Regions from separate parts of the Sandaracinus amylolyticus genome, predicted to be linked through region 2. Evidence: riboswitches for the same ligand, from Rfam matches in the RefSeq annotation. Region 2 holds a riboswitch; each other region holds the start of a gene.

Region 1 (4,454 bases), 1.9 Mb from region 2:
ATCGCCGTGAGGAACGTCGCGACCCACGCCTGACGCGGCCCGCCGCGCGTGAGATGACGGCTCTTGCTGTGCTCGTCGTTCGTCACGTAGGGCAGCGCGGCCATCATCCACACCGGCGGCGTCCGCGCGATGCATGCCGAGAGCACACAAGCGAGCAGCGCCTCGTGCTCGAGCCGCGCGAGCAGCGCGACGCGCAGCGCGAGCACCACGAAGAGCGCCGCCGCGCCGAAGCTCCCGACGCGGCTGTCCTTGAGGATCACGAAGAGCTTCTCGCGATCGTACGCACCGCCGAGCGCATCGGCCGTGTCCGCCAGCCCATCCTCGTGGAACGCGCCGGTCAGCATCATCGAGAGCGCGACGCAGCAGATCGCAGCCGCCATCGCGCCCGCAGGAAGCAGCGCGAGCATCACCACGCCCGCGATCGCGCCGAGCACGGCGCCGACGAGCGGGAAGTACGCGCCCGCCCAGCGAAAGTCGTCTTTCGTATACGGAAAGCCGCCGACCGGGATGCGCGTGAGGAACACGAACGCGGCGCGCGCGCCGCGGATCCACGGAACCGTCATTCGCGATCCGGCACCGCCGCCTCCGCGAACGTCGCCATTCCTTCGTGGAGCGCGCACGCGAGATCGAGCAGCGGGAGCGCGGCGAGCGCGCCGCTCGCTTCGCCGAGCCGCATCCCGAGATCGAGCAGCGGACGCGCGCCGAGCGCGTCGAGCACCAGCCGATGCGCCGGCTCCGCCGAGCAGTGTCCGAAGATCACGCGCGCGCCGAGATCCGGCACGACGCGCGAGAGCGCGAGCAGCGATGCCGCGACGACGTACCCGTCGGCGAGCACCACCGCGCGGCGCTGCATCGCCGCGTGCGCCGCGGCCGCCATCGCGAGCAGATCCCGGCCACCGACACGCGCGAGCACCGACCACGGATCGCGATCGCCGCCGAGCGCCGCGACGGCATCGCTCACCACGGCGCGCTTGCGCGCGATTCCTTCGCCATCGAGGCCCGTGCCCGGCCCGACGGTGCGCTCGGCCGGGATATCGAGCAGCGCCGACACGACCGCGGCTGCGGCCGTCGTGTTGCCGATCCCGATCTCGCCGAGCACCAGCACCGCGAGCTCGTCGATCGCGCTCACGGCGTCGACCGCGGCACGCCGCACGCGCTGCGCGTCATCGGGCGACACCGCGCGCGCCTCGCGCAGATCGCCGAGGGCCACGTCCGCGACGTCGTCGCGGATCACGCGACGGCCGTCGCGCTGCGGAGGAACACGCGGAGCCGCGACACCGACGTCGAGCACGACCAGCGGCACTCCGAGCGACGCGCACATCACGCTCGCCGCCGCCCCACCCCGCGCGAGGTTGTCGATCATCGCGCGCGTCACCTCGGCCGGATACGCCGAGACGCCATGCTTCGTGACCGCGTGATCGCTCGCCGCGATCAGCGCCGTCGCGGGTCGGCTGCGCGGCCGGACGCGGCCTTGGATCGCCGCCATCGTCGCGACCACGTCCTCGAGCGCGCCGAGGCTGCCGCGCGGTTTGGTCAAGCTCGCTTGACGATCGCGCGCACGCGCCGTGGCGTCGTGATCGAGCGCCGGGAGCGTCACCGCGTCACCACGTAGCGCGCGTACACGCCGTCGATGTCCGAGCCGTTGCTGGTCGGGTCGCGCGGATAGTTGCGTCCGGTCTCGGGGTTCACGCGCATCGCCGCGCTCTCGAGCCGCACGTAGCGCGCGCCCTCGCGACGAATCGACGCGCCCTCGCCTTCGTCGGGCAGCGACGAGAGATCGAACGCGTCGCCGCCCGCCGCGATGGGATCGAAGGGATCCACGTCGTTCGTCTCGACGTTCAGCAACACCGGCGTGATCCCCGCGAACCCGACCCAGTCCTCCGGCGCGATCGAGTACCTCGTCGGATCTTCGGCCGCGTAGTCGTGCGGGAGATCGACCCACGTCTCTCCGTCGCGCGACACCGACACGATGATCGGGTCCATGAAGTTCCCGCTCGCGCCCGCGGCGCGGAACCCGTTCTCGAAGACGACGAGATCCGCGCCCGGTCCGTCGGCGATCACCGCGCCGCTCCAGCCGAGCACGAGGTGCGTGCGCGTCGCGTAGTCGAGCGAGTACACGTCGAACGAGCCCTGCGTCGGTCCGCCGCCGCGCACGCCGTTGATCGCCTTGTCGGGATCGCCGAACCCCTCGCCGGTCGCGCCCGGCGCGTCGACGATCTCGTCCGCGAGCACCGCTTCGTCGGGAAGCGGCGCCGCGGCATCGTCGCGAACGATCCCCGCATCGACATCCTGCGTCGCGCTTTCGCCGCACCCGACGAGCAACACGATCGCGACGCACCACGCACTTCGCTGCTGACCCACGAGTCCCTCGCCGCCATTCCGCGGTTCCGGCCGTGTCCGCGCGACGTCCCTCGAGTCGCGTGGACCGCCCGCGCACCGGGCGCGGGCACTCTCGGCAGGTCTTCGGGCTCGCAGGCGTGGCTCTCGAGGAGCCTCCTACTGATCGTGCCTTCCCGCGCCCACAGGCGCAGTGGTCGCCACGACGTTCGTTCCTGCACACCGCTGCGGGGCAGCGCCGGAGTCGCACCGGCTTCCCTCGAGGCGAGCGTTCGCGACGCCCGCACCGAAAGCAGCGCCGAGCGTGGCCAGCGAGGCGACGCGCGTCAACCGGGCGTGCGCTACGGTGCGCGCGATGATCGTCGACGTCGTCATTCCCGCGCTCGACGAAGAGCGTGCGCTGCCGCTGGTGCTCGCGGAGATCCCACGCGACGTCGTGAGGCGCGTCGTCGTGTGCGACAACGGCTCGCGCGATCGCACCGCCGATATCGCGCGCGAAGGCGGCGCGATCGTGGTGCACGAGCCGCGGCGCGGATACGGCTCGGCGTGCCTGCGCGCGCTCGCCGAGATCGCGTCGGAGCCGCCCGACGTGGTCGTGTTCCTCGATGGCGATCGCAGCGATCATCCGAGCGAGATCACACGCCTGCTCGAGGCGATCTCGAGCGGCGCCGACCTCGTGATCGGCTCGCGCGTGCTCGGACGGCGCGAGCGCGGCTCGCTCACGCCGCAGCAGATCGCGGGCAACGCCGTCGCGTGCGTCGCGCTGCGTCTGCTCTACGGCGCGCGCTACACCGATCTCGGTCCGTTCCGCGCGATTCGCTGGAGCGCGCTGCAGAAGCTCGACATGGGCGATCCCGACTACGGCTGGACGGTCGAGATGCAGATCAAAGCGGCGCGACGCGGGCTGCGACACGCCGAAGTGCCAGTCTCCTATCGACGTCGCGTCGGAGTCTCGAAGGTGAGCGGCACGGTACGAGGCACCGTGATGGCGTCGATCACGATCCTCCGCTGGCTCGCACGACACGCGCACTGAGCAGCATCCTCCAGAGCGAGTCGTACGGATGCACTTCGTTCGTGCGCGCTCCGTCGCGCACGAGGGGACGCGACTCGTTCGCCCAGGCGAAGATCCCGCCGCGCAGGTTGCGCGCGTTCGGAAATCGCTCCGCCACGACGGCGCTACGCGCTCCGACCGAGCAGTACACGACGACGTCGCGATCGGTCGGCAGCTCGCGCATCGACTGCGCACCGGGAATCGTGCTCACCGCGATCTCATCGTCGCTGCGCACGTCGATCACGAGCGGCGGAGACTCCGATTCGAGCTCACGCGCGAGCTCCTCGGTCGAGATCCAGCGCACGCGAGGATGCTGCGAAACCAGCACCGCATGCACCACGTCGAGCCCGCACCCGGGGATCAACGCCACACCCGCCGCGAGCATCACGACGAGCGCGGCGGCGAGAATCGCGACGCGCCGAGTCATCGACGCGAGGATGCGCTCCGGGCACACGCTTCGCACGCGCTGAGCGCGCCATGTCGAGCCCGCTCGGATCGGTGGTACGAGGCCTCGCGGCCGGAATCCTCGGCAGCGCCGCCCAGGACGTCTTCTTCGCGCTCACCTCGCGGATCGCGCCGAAGCCGCCCGAAGGTGTCTTCGTGCCGCCCGAGCCCGAGCAGCTCGAAGAGAGCGCGCCCGAGACGGTCGCGAGGCGCGCCGCCGCGCTGCTGCAGCGCCCGCTGCCGGTCGACAAAGCGCGCGCCGGGCACGCGGTGCACTACGCGTTCGGCGGCGCATGGGGCGCGGCGTATGGCGCGACGGCCGCGACCTTTCCGAAGGCGTCCGGCCCGATCGGCGGCGCAGCGTTCGGCATGCTGGTGTGGGTCGCGAGCAACGACCTGCTGCTCCCCGCGTTCAAGCTCGCGGCGTGGCCGACGCACTACCCGGTGCGCTCGCACCTGTACGCGATCGCGGCGCACCTCGCGTACGGCGCGGTGATGGGCGCAGCGCTCGACAAGCTCACGCCGAAGAAGCCGGCGGCCAATCTGATCGTGCACGCATCCGAGAGACCGCCCGAGCCGGTGCACATGCGAACGCACGCGCCGGACATGTTGGAGGCGGGCG
Region 2 (4,454 bases):
ACCTCCGCGGCGTGACGCTCGAGCGGATGGAAGGCACGGTGCCGGACCACGCGACGGCGCGCCTTCTCGACGACGAGCTCACGCGCATCCGCCGCGCGATCACGAAGGCCGCGCGATGAGCCGCGCGCGCCTCGAGGAGCTCCTCGCGCGCGCGATGCGCGCCGACGATCCGGTCGCCGCGCTGCACGACGCGGCAGGCGATCCCGAGCTCGACGAGCCCACGCGGGCGGCGCTCGCGCGCGTCGATCCCGATGGCGTCCGCATGCAGGCGCTGCTCGTCGCGCGGCTGCGCTGCGAGCGACTCGTCCAGGGCAGCGACGAGGCCGCGCACCGCGCCGAGCTCGATCCGCGCGCGTTCGCCGCCCTCTTCCGCGTGTACCACCGCGAGGTCCCGATGCACGCGTCCCACCCGAGCGCCGAGGGCCGCGCGTTCGAGGCGTGGCTCAGCCGCCGAAGCCGATGACCCGGACCGGCTCGCGCACGAGCGTTCCTTCGACGACACCGTGCCCGAGCTGTCCGTCCGTGTCCCAGCCCCAGCACATCACGCCGCCGTCCTCGACGATCGCGCACACCACGCTGTCGCCGGCCGAGATCGCGCGGGGCGCCGCGATCCCGGGCACGCGCGTCGGCGTCGGGTCGCACTCCTCGGGCGCGCCGCCGCCGCACCAGACCGTGCCTCCCTCGATCGTCCACGGGCCCCAGCACGTCACGCCACCGTCGGTGTCGATGACGCAAGAGCGACGGCTGCCGATCGAGAGCGCGGTGCCCGTGGGATCGCCCGTCGGCGCGATCGGCGCGATCGCGCACGCGCCGCCGGTGTCCCCGTGCACGCAGTACGGCAGCCCCTCCTTGATGCCGAGCGCGCCGTCCCAGTTGTAGCCCCAGCACAACACGCGCGTGTCGGCGAGCAGCACGCACGCGTGCTCCGCGCCGACCTCGAGATCGATCACGTCGTCGAGATCGACGATCCCGTCGCCCCGTCCTTCGTCGCCCGCGCGCCCGAACGTGCCGTCGCCCACGCACCGCACGCGCTCGTCGGGCATCCACAGGCACGCGTGCGAGAGGCCCATCCCGAGATCCCGCACGCCGTGCACCGCGGAGCGCGAGATGGCGCGCGACGCCGCGTCGGTGCCCCAGCAGCGCAGCTCGTCGCCCTCGACGAGCTCCGCGCACGTGCCGTGGACACCGATCCACACGCGTCGCACGGGAGGCACGTCGGGCACGCGCAGCGGGATCGGGCTGCACACGGCGCGACCACAGTCGGGTCGCTCCTCCGCCCTGACGCCGAGCTGACGGTAGTGGTCGAAGCCCCAGCACCAGAGCCCGCCGTCGACGTCCACCGCGCACGTGTGGCTGGCCCCGGCGCTCACCGACGCGATCGGAGGCAGGCCATGCACGCGGAGCGGTCGCGAGGACGCGCGCCGCTCGTTCACGCCGAGCTGCCCGATGTCGTTCTGGCCCCAGCAGTAGAGCGCGCCCTCGTCGCTCACGGCGCACACGTGATCCCCGCCCACCGAGATCTGCACCACGCGCGTGCCGGGCGGCGGCTCTTCCGGCGGCGGCGGTGGGCCCGCGTCGGGACGCGCGACGCGGGCGTCGACCACGCTCGCATCGAGCGGCGCAGGACCGTCCGCGCCATCGAGCGAGTGCGCGAGGTAGCAGCCCGGCGAGAGCAGCCCGACGGCGCACACGAGCACGCCCACGACGCGGCCGGAGTCCCCCATCCGCTCGTCGTACGCGCGATCGCGGAGAATTTCCAACCCGCCCCGGTTTGACGCCTCGCGCCGGGCCCGCCACGTTCGCGCTCGCCAGCGGTGCGCGCGGTGGGACCGTGCGCCTCGAGGGAATCCGGTGCGAATCCGGAGCTGCCCCGCAGCGGTGTGCAGGAACGAACGCCGTCCCGAGCACTGGAGGAATGGTCCTCCGGGAAGCGACGGCCAGTAGAGACCGGATCGGCTCGAACGCGATCCGAGCGCCTGCGAGCCCGAAGACCTGCCGACGGTGTCGCGCGAGATCCGCGCGGCGGCACACGGCGCCTCGTGGGAGGGCGCCCCGCCTCGGAGGTCGCTCGTGTCTCGTCCGATCCTCGCCTCGCTCGTGCTGCTCGCCGCATGCGGCACCGAGCGCCCCTGCGACGTCGCCGACCTCGCCCCGATCTCGCGCGCGCCGGCGTTCGGCGTCGTGCTCTCCGACTACGCGTCGACCGCGATCGCGCTGCTCGACGAGCGCGGCGAGGCGATCACCGAGTCGTGGATCGACTCGGGCACGCGCGCGTCGGGCATCGCGGCAGGGCTCGGAGGCGACGTCGTGATCGTCGCGACGCCCGAGCCCGGCACGCTCGCGCTGCTCGAGCGCTTCAACGCCGATCGCCTCACCCTCGCCGAGTACGCGACCGGCACGGTGCGCCAGATCGATCTCCGCGGCGACGATCCCGACGCGCCGAGCGGTCACTCGCCCAACGTGCAGGACGTGCTCGCGGTCGACGGCGCGATCGCGCTCGTGAGCCGCGCGAACCCGAGCTTCCATCCCGACGCGCCCGAGCTCGCGCGCGGCAACGACGTCGTGGTCGTCGACGTCGCGCAGGGCGTCGTGCTCGCACGCATCGACGTCGCCGCCGACACCACGGCGGAGGACGGCACGCCGATCTACGCGCGCCCCACGACGCTCGTGCCGATCGCGCATCCGAGCGGCGCGCGGCGCGTGCTGGTGTCGCTCCAGCGCCTCAGCGCGGACTTCACGCTCACCGGCGACGGCGCGGTCGCGGTCGTCGATCCCGACACGCGCGCGCTGACCGAGCTCGTCGCGCTCGAGGGTCTCAGCGGGTGCCACGGCGCGCGCGCGATCCCGGGCGCGCCCGATCGCGCGATGATCCTCTGCACCGGCGATGCGTTCTCGCCGGGCCTCGAGCGCCGGCGCGAGGCGGGCATCGTGCGCGTCGCGATCGATCCCGACGGACGCATCACGATCGATCGCGCGTGGCGCGCCGCCGATCACGAGAGCGCGCCGTCGCCCACCGCGGGGCTCGTGCCGCTCGACGCGTCGCGCGCGGCCTACGTCGCCGATCCGCGCGGCGAGAGCGGCCGCGACGTCCTCGCGCTGCTCGATCTCGACGACGCATCGATCGCGATCCTGCTCGAGGCCGACGCGTCGTTCGTGCTCGGCAGCGGCGCGCTCGATCCCGAGCGCGGCCTGCTCCTCGTCCCCGACGCCGACGCGCGCGGCGTCCATCGCCTCGACGTCCACGCGGAGGGCGCGACCCTGCGTGACTTCGTACTGCTACCGACCTGTCGCACGCTGCCGCCGCGCGAGATCACGCAGCTCTGAGCGGACGCCCAGACGGCGGTACTCGGTGCTTGCAAGCCCGTCGCCGCGGGAGTAGGTGGGACTCCGATGACCACTAGCTCGCCTTTCCGTCGACACTGGAACCTCTTCTCCTGTGTCCTCGCGGCGGTGCTCGCTGGCTCGCTCGGTCCAGGCTGTACGCCGAACCTGCCACGCACGCCTACCATGCCGAGCGAGGACGCGCGCTTCCAACGCGCCGATCTGACTCCGCCGGGCATGGCCGACGACGCAGCCGCCGCGATGCAGCTCTACCCGGGCGACGTCGTGACGCTCCGGTTGATCAGCACCGAGACCGAAGAGTACGAGGGCCTGGTCGTCGACGAGCGCGGCGTGCTGCACATCCCGCTCGCGGGCGACGTCCCGGTGGGCGGCCTCGACCTCACCGACGCGGAGCGTCGCGTCGAAGAGGCGATGCGCCAGTTCGATCGCACGTCGCGCGTGTCGCTCGTCGTCAGCGAGCCGAGCGGACACTTCGCGAGCGTGCTCGGCGCGGTCGGCGAGCCCGGACGCATCGCGGTGACGCCGGGCATGCGCCTCGCGGACCTGCTCGCGGCCGCGGGCGGCGCGGCGGTCGCGGAGGAAGAAGGCTTCTCCATGCCGTCGGGCGACCTCGGCGGCGCGCGCCTCGTGCGCAACGGCGAGGCGCTGCCGATCTCGCTCGAGATCGCGCTCACGGGTGATCCTCGCCACAACATCCGCGTCCGCCCCGGCGACACGCTCTACGTCCCGGCGGACCTCGGTCGCCTCGTGAGCGTGCTCGGCCAGGTGGGCTCGCCGCGCATCATGGCGTTCCGGCCCGGCATGCGCCTCACCCACGCGCTCTCGCTCGCGGGCGGCGTGACCCGCGATGGGAACTGGGGCGACGTGCGTGTGATCCGTGGTGAGGCGTCCGATCCGATGGTCTATTCGACCAGTGTTGCGGCGATCGTCGACGGCGACGCGCACGACGTCGTGCTCGCCCCGGGCGACATCGTGTACGTTGCTTCGGCCGGTCACGCCGACCTGCGCGACGTCATGAACTCGCTCTCGTTGCTCCTCTCGATCCCGATCACCGCGGCCTCGATCACCGTGCCGTCGCTGATCATCGGCTCGGGACGCTGAGCGTGGCCGCG
Region 3 (4,454 bases), 3.3 Mb from region 2:
GGGTGCCAGTCAGACGTCGCTCGCGGTGGCGGTGTTCGGAGCGCTCCTCGCGCAGCGGGCGCTCGCGGCGCTCGGCAGCGGCGTCGAGCAGCTCGCGCGCGCGGCGATCGGCGCGGATCGGCTCGCGGTGCTCCTGCGCGCCGGCGAGACCCGTGGAGCTCCCGGCGATCCGTCGCTCGCGATCGCGCCCGAGAACGTCGACGGCGCGGACGTCGCGACGCTGGAGGTGCGCGGCGCGACGCTGCGCTACGAGGGACGCCTCGAGCCCGCGCTGCAGCACGCGACGCTGCGGATCGCCGCGAACGATCGGATCTTGTGCGTGGGCCCGTCGGGCGGTGGGAAGAGCACGCTCGCGCAGCTGCTCGCGGCGGTGCGGCGGCCGAGCGCCGGGCTGGTGCTCTGCCACGGGCTCGATACCAAGACGCTCGGCGAGGACGAGTGGCGGCGGCGCGTGGCGCTCGTCCCGCAATTCCACGACAACCACGTGTTCGCGGGCACGCTCGGGTTCAATCTCCTGCTCGGTGATCGATGGCCCGCGACGGGCGCCGATCTCGCTCGCGCCGAGGAGGTGTGCCGTGCGCTCGGGCTGGGGTCGTTGATCGATCGGATGCCTGCCGGGCTCATGCAGCAGGTCGGCGACAGCGGCTGGCAGCTCTCCCACGGAGAACGCAGTCGCGTGTTCCTCGCGCGCGCGCTGCTCGCGCAGAGCGCGCGCGTGCTCGTCCTGGACGAGAGCTTCGGCGCGCTCGATCCGGAGACGCTCGAGCACTGCGTGCACGCCACCCTGGAGCGCGCGCCGGCGGTGATGGTGATCGCGCACCCGTAGGTGCCGCGCCGCTCACGCGCGCGTGCGTGCCGCGCGGGCGACGACGCCGACGGCGCGCGTGAGCTCGCGCTCGTCGAGCGAGCCGAAGCCGAAGCGCGCGAAGGGCAGGCTGCGGCGGTCGAACGTGAAGTCGCGCGCGACGAAGAACATCACGCCGCGCTCGAGCGCGCGGTCACGGATGCGCTCGACGTCGGCGTCGAGCTTCGCCCAGAGCGCGAGCCCGCCCGAGCGCTCCTCGATGTGGATGCGCTCGCCGAACGCTCTGCGGAGCTCGGCGCGGAGCACGTCGCGTCGCGCGAGATAGACGCGGCGCACGCGGCGCACGTGACGCGCGAGCTCGCCGTCGTCGATCAACGACGCGACGGCGGCCTCCTTCGCGTGATCGCCCTGTCGATCGGAGGCGAACCGCACGCGCACGAGATCCTCGAGCAGGTCGCGCGGCGGGACGACGAAGCCGAGCCGCAGCCCCGGCGCGAGCATCTTCGACAGCGAGCCCACGTACACGACGGAGCCGTGCACGTCGGCGCTCGCGAGCGGCAGCACCGGGCGACCTTCGAAGTGGAACTCGTGATCGTAGTCGTCCTCGATGATCGCGAACCGGCGGCGACGCGCGAGCGCGAGCAGCGCCTGGCGGCGCTCGGGCGCCATCACGACCATCGTCGGATACTGATGGTGCGGAGTGACGTAGAGCGCGCGAATCGGCGCTTCGTCACAAGCGCGCTCGAGCGCCGAGAGGTCGAGCCCGCGCGCGTCCACGGGAATCGGGACCAGCGCGGCTCCGGAGAGACGGAAGGTCTGGCGCGCGGGCGGATATCCCGGGTCCTCGATCGCGACGCGATCGCCGGGACGCACGATGGTCCGCGCGACGAGATCGATCGCGTGCTGACTGCCGTGCGTGACCAGCACCCCGTCGGCGTCGGTCGCGATCGCGCGCTGCTCGCCCAGCATGCAGGCGAGGGCGCGACGCAGCGTCGCTTCTCCGCGCGCGTCGCCGTAGTCGAGGCGTGTTCGCGGGGAGGTGCGGAGGACGCGGCGATGCGCGCGCGCGAGCGCTTCGCGCGGCACGAGGCGCACGTCGGGCACCCCGCCGCCCAGGTAGATCGTGGCCGGGGAGAGCGCTTCGACCGGGCCGATGGAGAGCGGAGGTCGCGCGAACGCAGCGTGCTCGGGGACCGCGGTCCGCGTCGTCGAGGGACGTCGGACCGTGCGCTCGGGCAGCTCCGCCGCGACGAAGGTGCCGGACTGCGGGCGGCTCGCGAGCCAGCCCTCGGCGACGAGCTCCGCGAACGCGCGCACGACCGTGTCGCGCTCGACCTCGAGCGACGCGGCGAGCGCGCGCGTGCCGGGCAGCCGCTGCCCGGGGCGGAGCCGACCGCGCCGAATTTCGCTCACGAGGAGGTTCGCGACGCGCGCTGCGAGGCTCGGGCCGCGCGTGCGCCGGAGCTCGTCGGGATCGAGCGCGAGGGCTTCTTCGTGGCGCGACAACTGGAGGTGTCTCCACGTGCATTCTGGACGTACACGACCATCCAGTCACGTGCAGAGTCGACGCCATGAGCAACGTGTACCCGGCCTCCGACGCGACGCGGATCAAGCGACACCCCGAGCGCGGGAGCTACGACCGCGACGTCGTGCACGCGATCCTCGACGAAGCGTTGATCTGCCATCTCGCGTGCTCGACCGGGCAGCACGTGATCGCGATGCCGACCGCCTTCGCCCGCGCGGGAGAGACGATCTACGTGCACGGCGCGATCGCGAATCGCTCGCTCGATGGACTGCTCGGCGGCGCGCCGTTCTCGATCACGGTGACGCTGCTCGACGGGCTGGTGCTCGCGCGCAGCGCGTTCCACCACTCGATGAACTATCGCTCGGTCGTGCTCACCGGGAAGGCGCGTCTCGTCGAAGGCCGTGACGAGAAGGGCGAGGCGATGACGCTGCTCGTCGACCGCATGGCGCGCGGGCGCAGTCGCGAGACGCGCGCGCCGTACGACTGGGAGCTCGATGCGACGAAGGTGATCGCCGTGGAGATCGAGCACGCGTCGGCGAAGATCCGCAGCGGCGGTCCGATCGACGATGCCGACGACATGAAGGAGCCGTGCTGGGCCGGCGTGGTGCCGCTCCGCCTCGTCGCGAGCGATCCGGAGCCCGAGGCCGACAGCACGACGCGGCCGACGCCGGACGTGCCCGCGCAGCTCCGCTGATCGCATTCGTCGGAGTGGCGTCGCCACCACTCGACGTCGCGCGTCGCGCGAGGCTCGCAGCGCGCGCTCGGATTTGACATCGCACCTCCGCTCGCTCAGGGTCCGGCCCGCCAGCGGTGCGATCGGAGTGACCGATCGCCCCGAGGGAACCCGGTGAGAATCCGGGGCTGCCCCGCAGCGGTGTGCAGGAACGACCGTCGCGACGACCACTGCGCGTTCTCCATCGCGAGGCGCGCGGGAAGGCGCGACCAGTAGGTGGGCCGATCCCGGCCCGCGCCTGCGAGCCCGAAGACCTGCCGTTGGTGTCGTGCGGTCGATCGCACGGCGTGCCTCGGGCCTCGAGGGAAGGCCCGCGCACCGGCGGCGTGCGCTCGCGCGTCGCCGCGGAGGTCGCGTGGCGTTCGTGCGTCTCGTGCTCGCGTGGTGGCTCGTCGGGTCGGTCGTGTCGTGCGCGCTGGCGCGCGCGCAGGACGGCGGCGATGCGACGTTCCGCGCGCGTGCCGAGGTCGAGCGGCCGATCGCGTCACGCACGCCGCTCGATCCCACGGCGTCGAGCACGCGGGTGGAGATCGACACGACGCGCGTGGAGTCGATGCGCGACGTGCTCGCGCGGGTGCCCGGCGCGCGTGCGCTCGGGACCGGGGCGTTCGGTCAGCCGCTCGGGCTGAGCCTGCGCGGCGCGGACGTCGCGCACTCGACGGTGATGCTCGGTGATCTCCCGCTCACCGGGCCCGATCTCGGGGCGTTCGATCTGGGCGCGATCGACCTCGGCTCGATCGCGGCGATCGAGGTCTATCGCGGCGGCGCGCCGGCGATGCTCGGCGAGGGCGCGATCGGCGGCGTGATCCGGCTCGTGCCCTCGCGCGCCGAGGGCCGTCGCGCGGGCGCATCGGTCTCGTACGGATCGTTCGACACCGGGATCGCGCGGGCGTGGGGCGCGGTGCGCGGTGACGGGCTCTCGTCGCTCGTCGCGCTCTCGTTCGACGCCGCCGACAACGATCATCCCTTCGTCGACGACGGCGGCACGCGGCTCGATCCGACCGACGATCGCGAGCGCGCGCGCCGCAACGCGGGCACGCGCGGCGCGAGCGGCCTGCTCCACCTCGAGGTGCCGCTCGACGTCGGCGAGCTCGAGGCGGTGATGCTCTGGGTGAGCCGCGCCTCGGGCGTGCCCGGCGCGGGATCGCAGCTCGCGAGCGAAGCGCGGCGCGCGACCGATCGTTACGCGGGCAGCGTCGCGTATCGGCTCGGAGGACCGTCGCTCTCGCTCGAGGTGATGGGCGGCGGTTGGTACGGGCGCGCGGCGTTCCTCGATCGCCTCAACGAGCTCGGCACCGGACAGCACGCGAGCGACGATCGGCAGCTCCGCGCGTTCGGTCGCATCGCCGGGAGCTGGTCACCGGTGCGCGAGCTCGCAGTGCGCGCCCTGC
Region 4 (4,454 bases), 810 kb from region 2:
ATGCAGGAACTTCACCGCGAGCATGCTGCCGAGCGCGACGTGCTCGGCCTCCCACACGCTCGCCATGCCGCCCTCGCCGATCTTGCGGACGAGACGGTAGCGATCTCCGATGATTGCGCCTTCGACCTGCGGCATCTCGATCAGGGCACCGGGGCGGGAGGAGGAGCGTCGAGCAACCGGACCTGATCCACGAGCAGGCTGTTGCAGAGGTCGACGGGATCTTCGAGCGCTTCGTCCTCGGGCAGACACGCCGAGTGGTCGCTCGGGCACACCACGACGTCGCGGCCTTCGCCATCCGCGGCGGTCACGGTGCGGATGCGGCGGCGCAGCACGCCGCGGCGCGCGAGCGGCCACACGAGCAGGCCGCTCTCGGGGCCCTCGGGCAGGAACGCGCCGGTGCCCATGCCCGAGAGCTCGTCGGGGAAGAGCGGCGCCGACGCCACGCGGATGCGGATCGCCTCCTCGGAGTCGAGATCGACCACGTAGAGCGCGTCGTCGAGCGTCTCCTCGATGCTCCCCGCGCTCACGAACGCGGCCGCACGACCTGGCAGCGGCACGAGCCCGCGCGAGGGCAACGTCGCGAAGAACGACTGCGAGGACCACACGTTCTCGAGCGTCACCACTGGCTCGCGCTCGGCGTCGTCGGGATCGCGCTCGACGAGGAGCTCCACGATGCCTGCGCTCTCCGCGCGCGTCGTCACGTCGCCGCCGACGCCGCGGCACGCGACGACGAGGCGCACGACGTTCGTCGGATCGCTCGTGGGATCGAGGCTCGGCGCGACCTCGGCGCAGCGGAAGAGCTCCTGATCGGTCGCGTCGTAGCGGAACGTGCCCACCACGCGACGCCCTGCGGGATCGACGATCGCGAGCGCGGCGGGCGCGACGAGATCGTTGCCCTCGGCCGAGCCCTGCGCCTGGTAACCGTCGAGCCCGACGTAGAGGCGATCGAAGCGCGGCACCATGCGCTCGGGGCGCGGCGGCGCGCCCTCGACGGTGCCGATCAGCGAGATCGAGTCGACGACCGCGCCGCCCTCGTCGTTCTCGGGATCGAGCTCGAAGACGAGCACGTCCTGGCCGAACGCGGTCTCGCCATCGACGCCCGGCGCGCGCAGCGCATAGAGCGTGTCGACGTCCTCGTCGTCCGGGGTCTCGCTCGCGAACGACACGAACAGATCGAGCACCTGACCGCCGCTCGCCTCGGGGCGCGCGAGGAGCATCGGCGTGGTCCGCAGCTCTTGGGGCGGCGAGGTGTCGAACGGGAAGCGCACGAGCTCGCGGCCGTAACGCGCCGTCGCGATCGTCAGGCCGCCGCCGGGCAGCTGCGTCCAGGGCATGCGCCCGTCGAGCCCGATGCCGATCGTCGCGAGCTGATCCTCCCACTCGTACGTCGCGTCGAGCCAGATGTCGGTGAGCTCGGCGGGGTCGTCGGCCTCGGGGAATTCGATCGGCGTGCCGACCTCGTCGAGCAACGTGATCTCGGTGCGCGTCTCGTCGTACGCGAGCACACCGAAACGAGGCGTGACGCCATCGGGAACGGGGGCACGATCGCTCGTCTCGCAGATCCTCGGGCAGCCGGTCGCGAGCAGCGCGAGCGCGGTCGCCAGGACCGCGACCCACGTGCGGGTCCAACGCATGGGCCCGAGTGTCGCCTCCGCGGGCGCGCGACGCCAGCACGTCTTGCGTGGGGGGTGGTGCTCGGGTAGGACGCGGCCCTCGGTCGCCGCACGGCGACCGCGTTCGTCATTGACAAATCCTTCGCGCGCACGGTCGCGGCACGCTCGGTCAGGGCGCGCCGCGTGGAAGCGACGGGCACCTGCTCGTCGCGGAAGAGGGAAGCCGGTGAGAAGCCGGCGCGGCCCCCGCCACTGTGACCGGGGACGGCGCGGACGCGGTGCGAGCGCACCGAGTCACCACTGCGCGTGCTCGTCGTGTGAGCGGCGGGGCGCGGCGGGAAGGTGGTCCGCGACGGACGATCCGGGAGCCAGGAGACCTGCCGTGTGCGCGGCGCGTGCGCTCGATCGGGGTGGATCGGGCGACGGTTCGCTCGATCGCGATCGTGATCGGCGCACGCGTGTGCGAACGGGCCCGCGGGGACGGGCTCCGGACGGAGCGCGTGATGGATCGAGCGAGGCTGAGTGGTTGGAGTGGGCTCTTCGCGGCCCTCGTGATCGCGACGGGGTGCGGCGACGACGACGGCGTGACGCCTGCGTCGGACGCGGGCACGGACGCGCAGGTCGTGCAAGGCGACGCGCAGGCGCCGGTCGACGCGTACGTCGCGCCGGACGCGTGGGTCGCGCCCGATGCGTGGGTCGCGCCGTGTGATCCGGCGTGCGCCGAGGGCGAGGCGTGCCTGCGCGGCGTGTGCGTCGCGACGTGCGGCGGGGACGTCGCGGCGATGGACGCGGCGCTCGCGGACGGCCTCGTGCCGGTCGCGAACGTGTGCCGCGCGGTGAGCGGGCCGATCGAAGTGGTCGTGCCCGAGGGGGGCGCGATGCCGCGCGTGTACGAGGTCACGGCGGAGACGGTGGGCACGACGACGACGTTCACGCTGTCGCGCTGGACGCTCGATCCGAGCGGGAGCGCGCCGGCGCCCGAGACCGTCGCGACGACGACGCACGAAGGGCACGCGGCGGACGCGCTCTATCCGGGCGGCTACGTCGCGGTGAGCCCGGACGAGGCGCGCGCGATCTTCGGGTACACGACGGGCGACGCGGGCTTCGTCGGCGGAGTGTTCGAGATCGACGTCTCCGCGGGCGGCACGAGCGAGGTCGCTGCGAACGGGAACTACGACGGCGAGTGGCTCGATGCGACGCGCTTCGTGATCAACGGCCTGGCGATCGCGGGATCGGACGGGAGCTCGCAGGGGCTCTACCTCCGCGACGTGAGCGCGACCACGGCGCGCCGCGCGGTCGGCGAGATGGGCGACTGGAGCGGAAGCGTCGCGCGCATCGGCGACGTCGTCGTCGCCGGAGCGGGATCGGCGGGCAGCGGCAATCGCGTGTACGTGCTGGACCTCGCGGCGTTGCTCGCGGCGACGGATCCGATCTCGGCGGCCACCGGCTCCCTCGCGCAATTCGCCGCGCCGAGCACGTTCACGGCGATCGGGGGCATGCGGCTCGCGAGCGAGGCGCGCGACGAGTCGTGGAACCTCGTGGGCCTCGAGGCCCGCACGCTGCGGCACACCGATGGTGTCTGGACCCTCGACGAGCCGGTCCGTCTCGCGACCGGCGCCGTGTTCAGCGGGCTCGTCGCGGTCGGCGAGGATCGGATCCTGCTGCGGCACGAGCGCGGTCTTCTCCTCGTCGCGGACTGACGCCGGGTCGCCGGAGCACCGAGCGGGACGAAAGGCGGACGCGTGCTCGTGTCCGCCTCCGCTCGGAGCTCATCTCGTCGCAGGTCATTGACTAAGATGCGTCTTGCATCCAAGGTTCGATGCATGATGCAGCGAAGGTCGCGGCCGCGATGACGAAGCGAGCACGCTCCGATCAGGAAGACGACGGCGAGGTCCCCGAGGGCTACGACGTCTCGCGCTTCGAGCGGCCCTCGGTCGCGGTCGACGTCGCGCTGCTCACGGTCGACGAGGGCGCGCTGCGCACGCTCCTGCTTCGTCGTGACGCGGCGCCGTACCGCGGACGCTGGGCGCTGCCCGGTGGGTTCGTCGGCATGGACGAGGCGCTCGACGACGCGGCGGCGCGCGTGATCGAGCAGAAGACCGGGATCCGCCGGGTGTTCCTCGAGCAGCTCTACACGTTCGGCGCGCCGAAGCGCGATCCGCGCACCCGCGTGATCACCGTCGCGCACTACGCGCTCGTCGATCCCGCGCGCCTCGCCGAAGCGCGCGAGGAGACGCGCGTCGCGACGCTGGAAGTGCCCTGGGAGGGCGAGACCGGAGGGCCCGTCGACGCGATCGGCGCGGACGGTCGCGCGCTCCCGCTCGCGTTCGATCACGCCGACATCCTCGGGATGGCCGTGAAGCGCGTGCGCGGGAAGCTCGACTACACGCCGATCGGGTTCCAGCTGCTGCCCGAGCGCTTCACGCTCGCGGGGCTGCAGCGCGTGCACGAGACCGTGCTCGGTCGCCCGCTCAACAAGGACTCGTTCCGCCGCCGGATGCTCGCCTCGGGGCAGCTCGAGGCGACCGGCGATCTGCAGACCGGCGTCGATCACCGGCCTGCCGAGCTCTATCGGTTCGCGCGTCGCTCCGCCGTGTGATCGGCGCGCTCTCTCGCTCGCGAAGGAGGTTCCCGTGGCCGACATCCGCAGCTTCGTGCTCGTGCGTCACCTGCGCGCCGAGAGCAGCTCGCACGTGCTGCTCTACAAGCGCGGCTCGCTCGTGAAGAGCGGTCGTGGCCTCGCGTTCTGGTTCTTCCCGATGACGGCGTCCATCGCCGAGGTGCCGGTCGACGATCGCGAGCTGCCCCTCGCGATGCGCGCGCGCTCGTCGGACTTCCAGG

Evidence for each region. Region 2 has a riboswitch for cobalamin ahead of DB32_RS21095 (hypothetical protein). Riboswitches for the same ligand answer to the same signal wherever they lie in the genome.
Region 1: another riboswitch for cobalamin. It lies ahead of DB32_RS29105 (LIC_13355 family lipoprotein); the one in region 2 lies ahead of DB32_RS21095 (hypothetical protein).
Region 3: another riboswitch for cobalamin. It lies ahead of DB32_RS07165 (TonB-dependent receptor plug domain-containing protein); the one in region 2 lies ahead of DB32_RS21095 (hypothetical protein).
Region 4: another riboswitch for cobalamin. It lies ahead of DB32_RS24365 (hypothetical protein); the one in region 2 lies ahead of DB32_RS21095 (hypothetical protein).

What each region holds. Positions count from the first base shown of each region.
Region 1 covers NZ_CP011125.1:6,877,996-6,882,449, forward strand. The annotation lists gene DB32_RS29095 (adenosylcobinamide-GDP ribazoletransferase) at 1-563, opposite strand, end outside; gene cobT (nicotinate-nucleotide--dimethylbenzimidazole phosphoribosyltransferase) at 560-1,597, opposite strand; gene DB32_RS29105 (LIC_13355 family lipoprotein) at 1,594-2,325, opposite strand; cobalamin riboswitch at 2,448-2,632, opposite strand; gene DB32_RS29110 (glycosyltransferase family 2 protein) at 2,693-3,370, shown strand; gene DB32_RS29115 (rhodanese-like domain-containing protein) at 3,333-3,815, opposite strand; gene DB32_RS29120 (DUF6789 family protein) at 3,866-4,454, shown strand, end outside.
Region 2 covers NZ_CP011125.1:4,958,333-4,962,786, forward strand. The annotation lists gene DB32_RS21080 (MbnB/TglH/ChrH family RiPP precursor modification enzyme) at 1-119, shown strand, start outside; gene DB32_RS21085 (hypothetical protein) at 116-463, shown strand; gene DB32_RS21090 (RCC1 domain-containing protein) at 444-1,724, opposite strand; cobalamin riboswitch at 1,796-2,014, shown strand; gene DB32_RS21095 (hypothetical protein) at 2,071-3,324, shown strand; gene DB32_RS21100 (SLBB domain-containing protein) at 3,391-4,443, shown strand.
Region 3 covers NZ_CP011125.1:1,701,901-1,706,354, forward strand. The annotation lists gene DB32_RS07150 (ABC transporter ATP-binding protein/permease) at 1-826, shown strand, start outside; gene pdxR (MocR-like pyridoxine biosynthesis transcription factor PdxR) at 839-2,311, opposite strand; gene DB32_RS07160 (pyridoxamine 5'-phosphate oxidase family protein) at 2,377-3,024, shown strand; cobalamin riboswitch at 3,122-3,339, shown strand; gene DB32_RS07165 (TonB-dependent receptor plug domain-containing protein) at 3,419-4,454, shown strand, end outside.
Region 4 covers NZ_CP011125.1:5,771,356-5,775,809, reverse strand. The annotation lists gene DB32_RS24375 (serine/threonine-protein kinase) at 1-135, opposite strand, end outside; gene DB32_RS24370 (hypothetical protein) at 141-1,634, opposite strand; cobalamin riboswitch at 1,794-2,000, shown strand; gene DB32_RS24365 (hypothetical protein) at 2,117-3,313, shown strand; gene DB32_RS24360 (NUDIX hydrolase) at 3,463-4,212, shown strand; gene DB32_RS24355 (SPFH domain-containing protein) at 4,247-4,454, shown strand, end outside.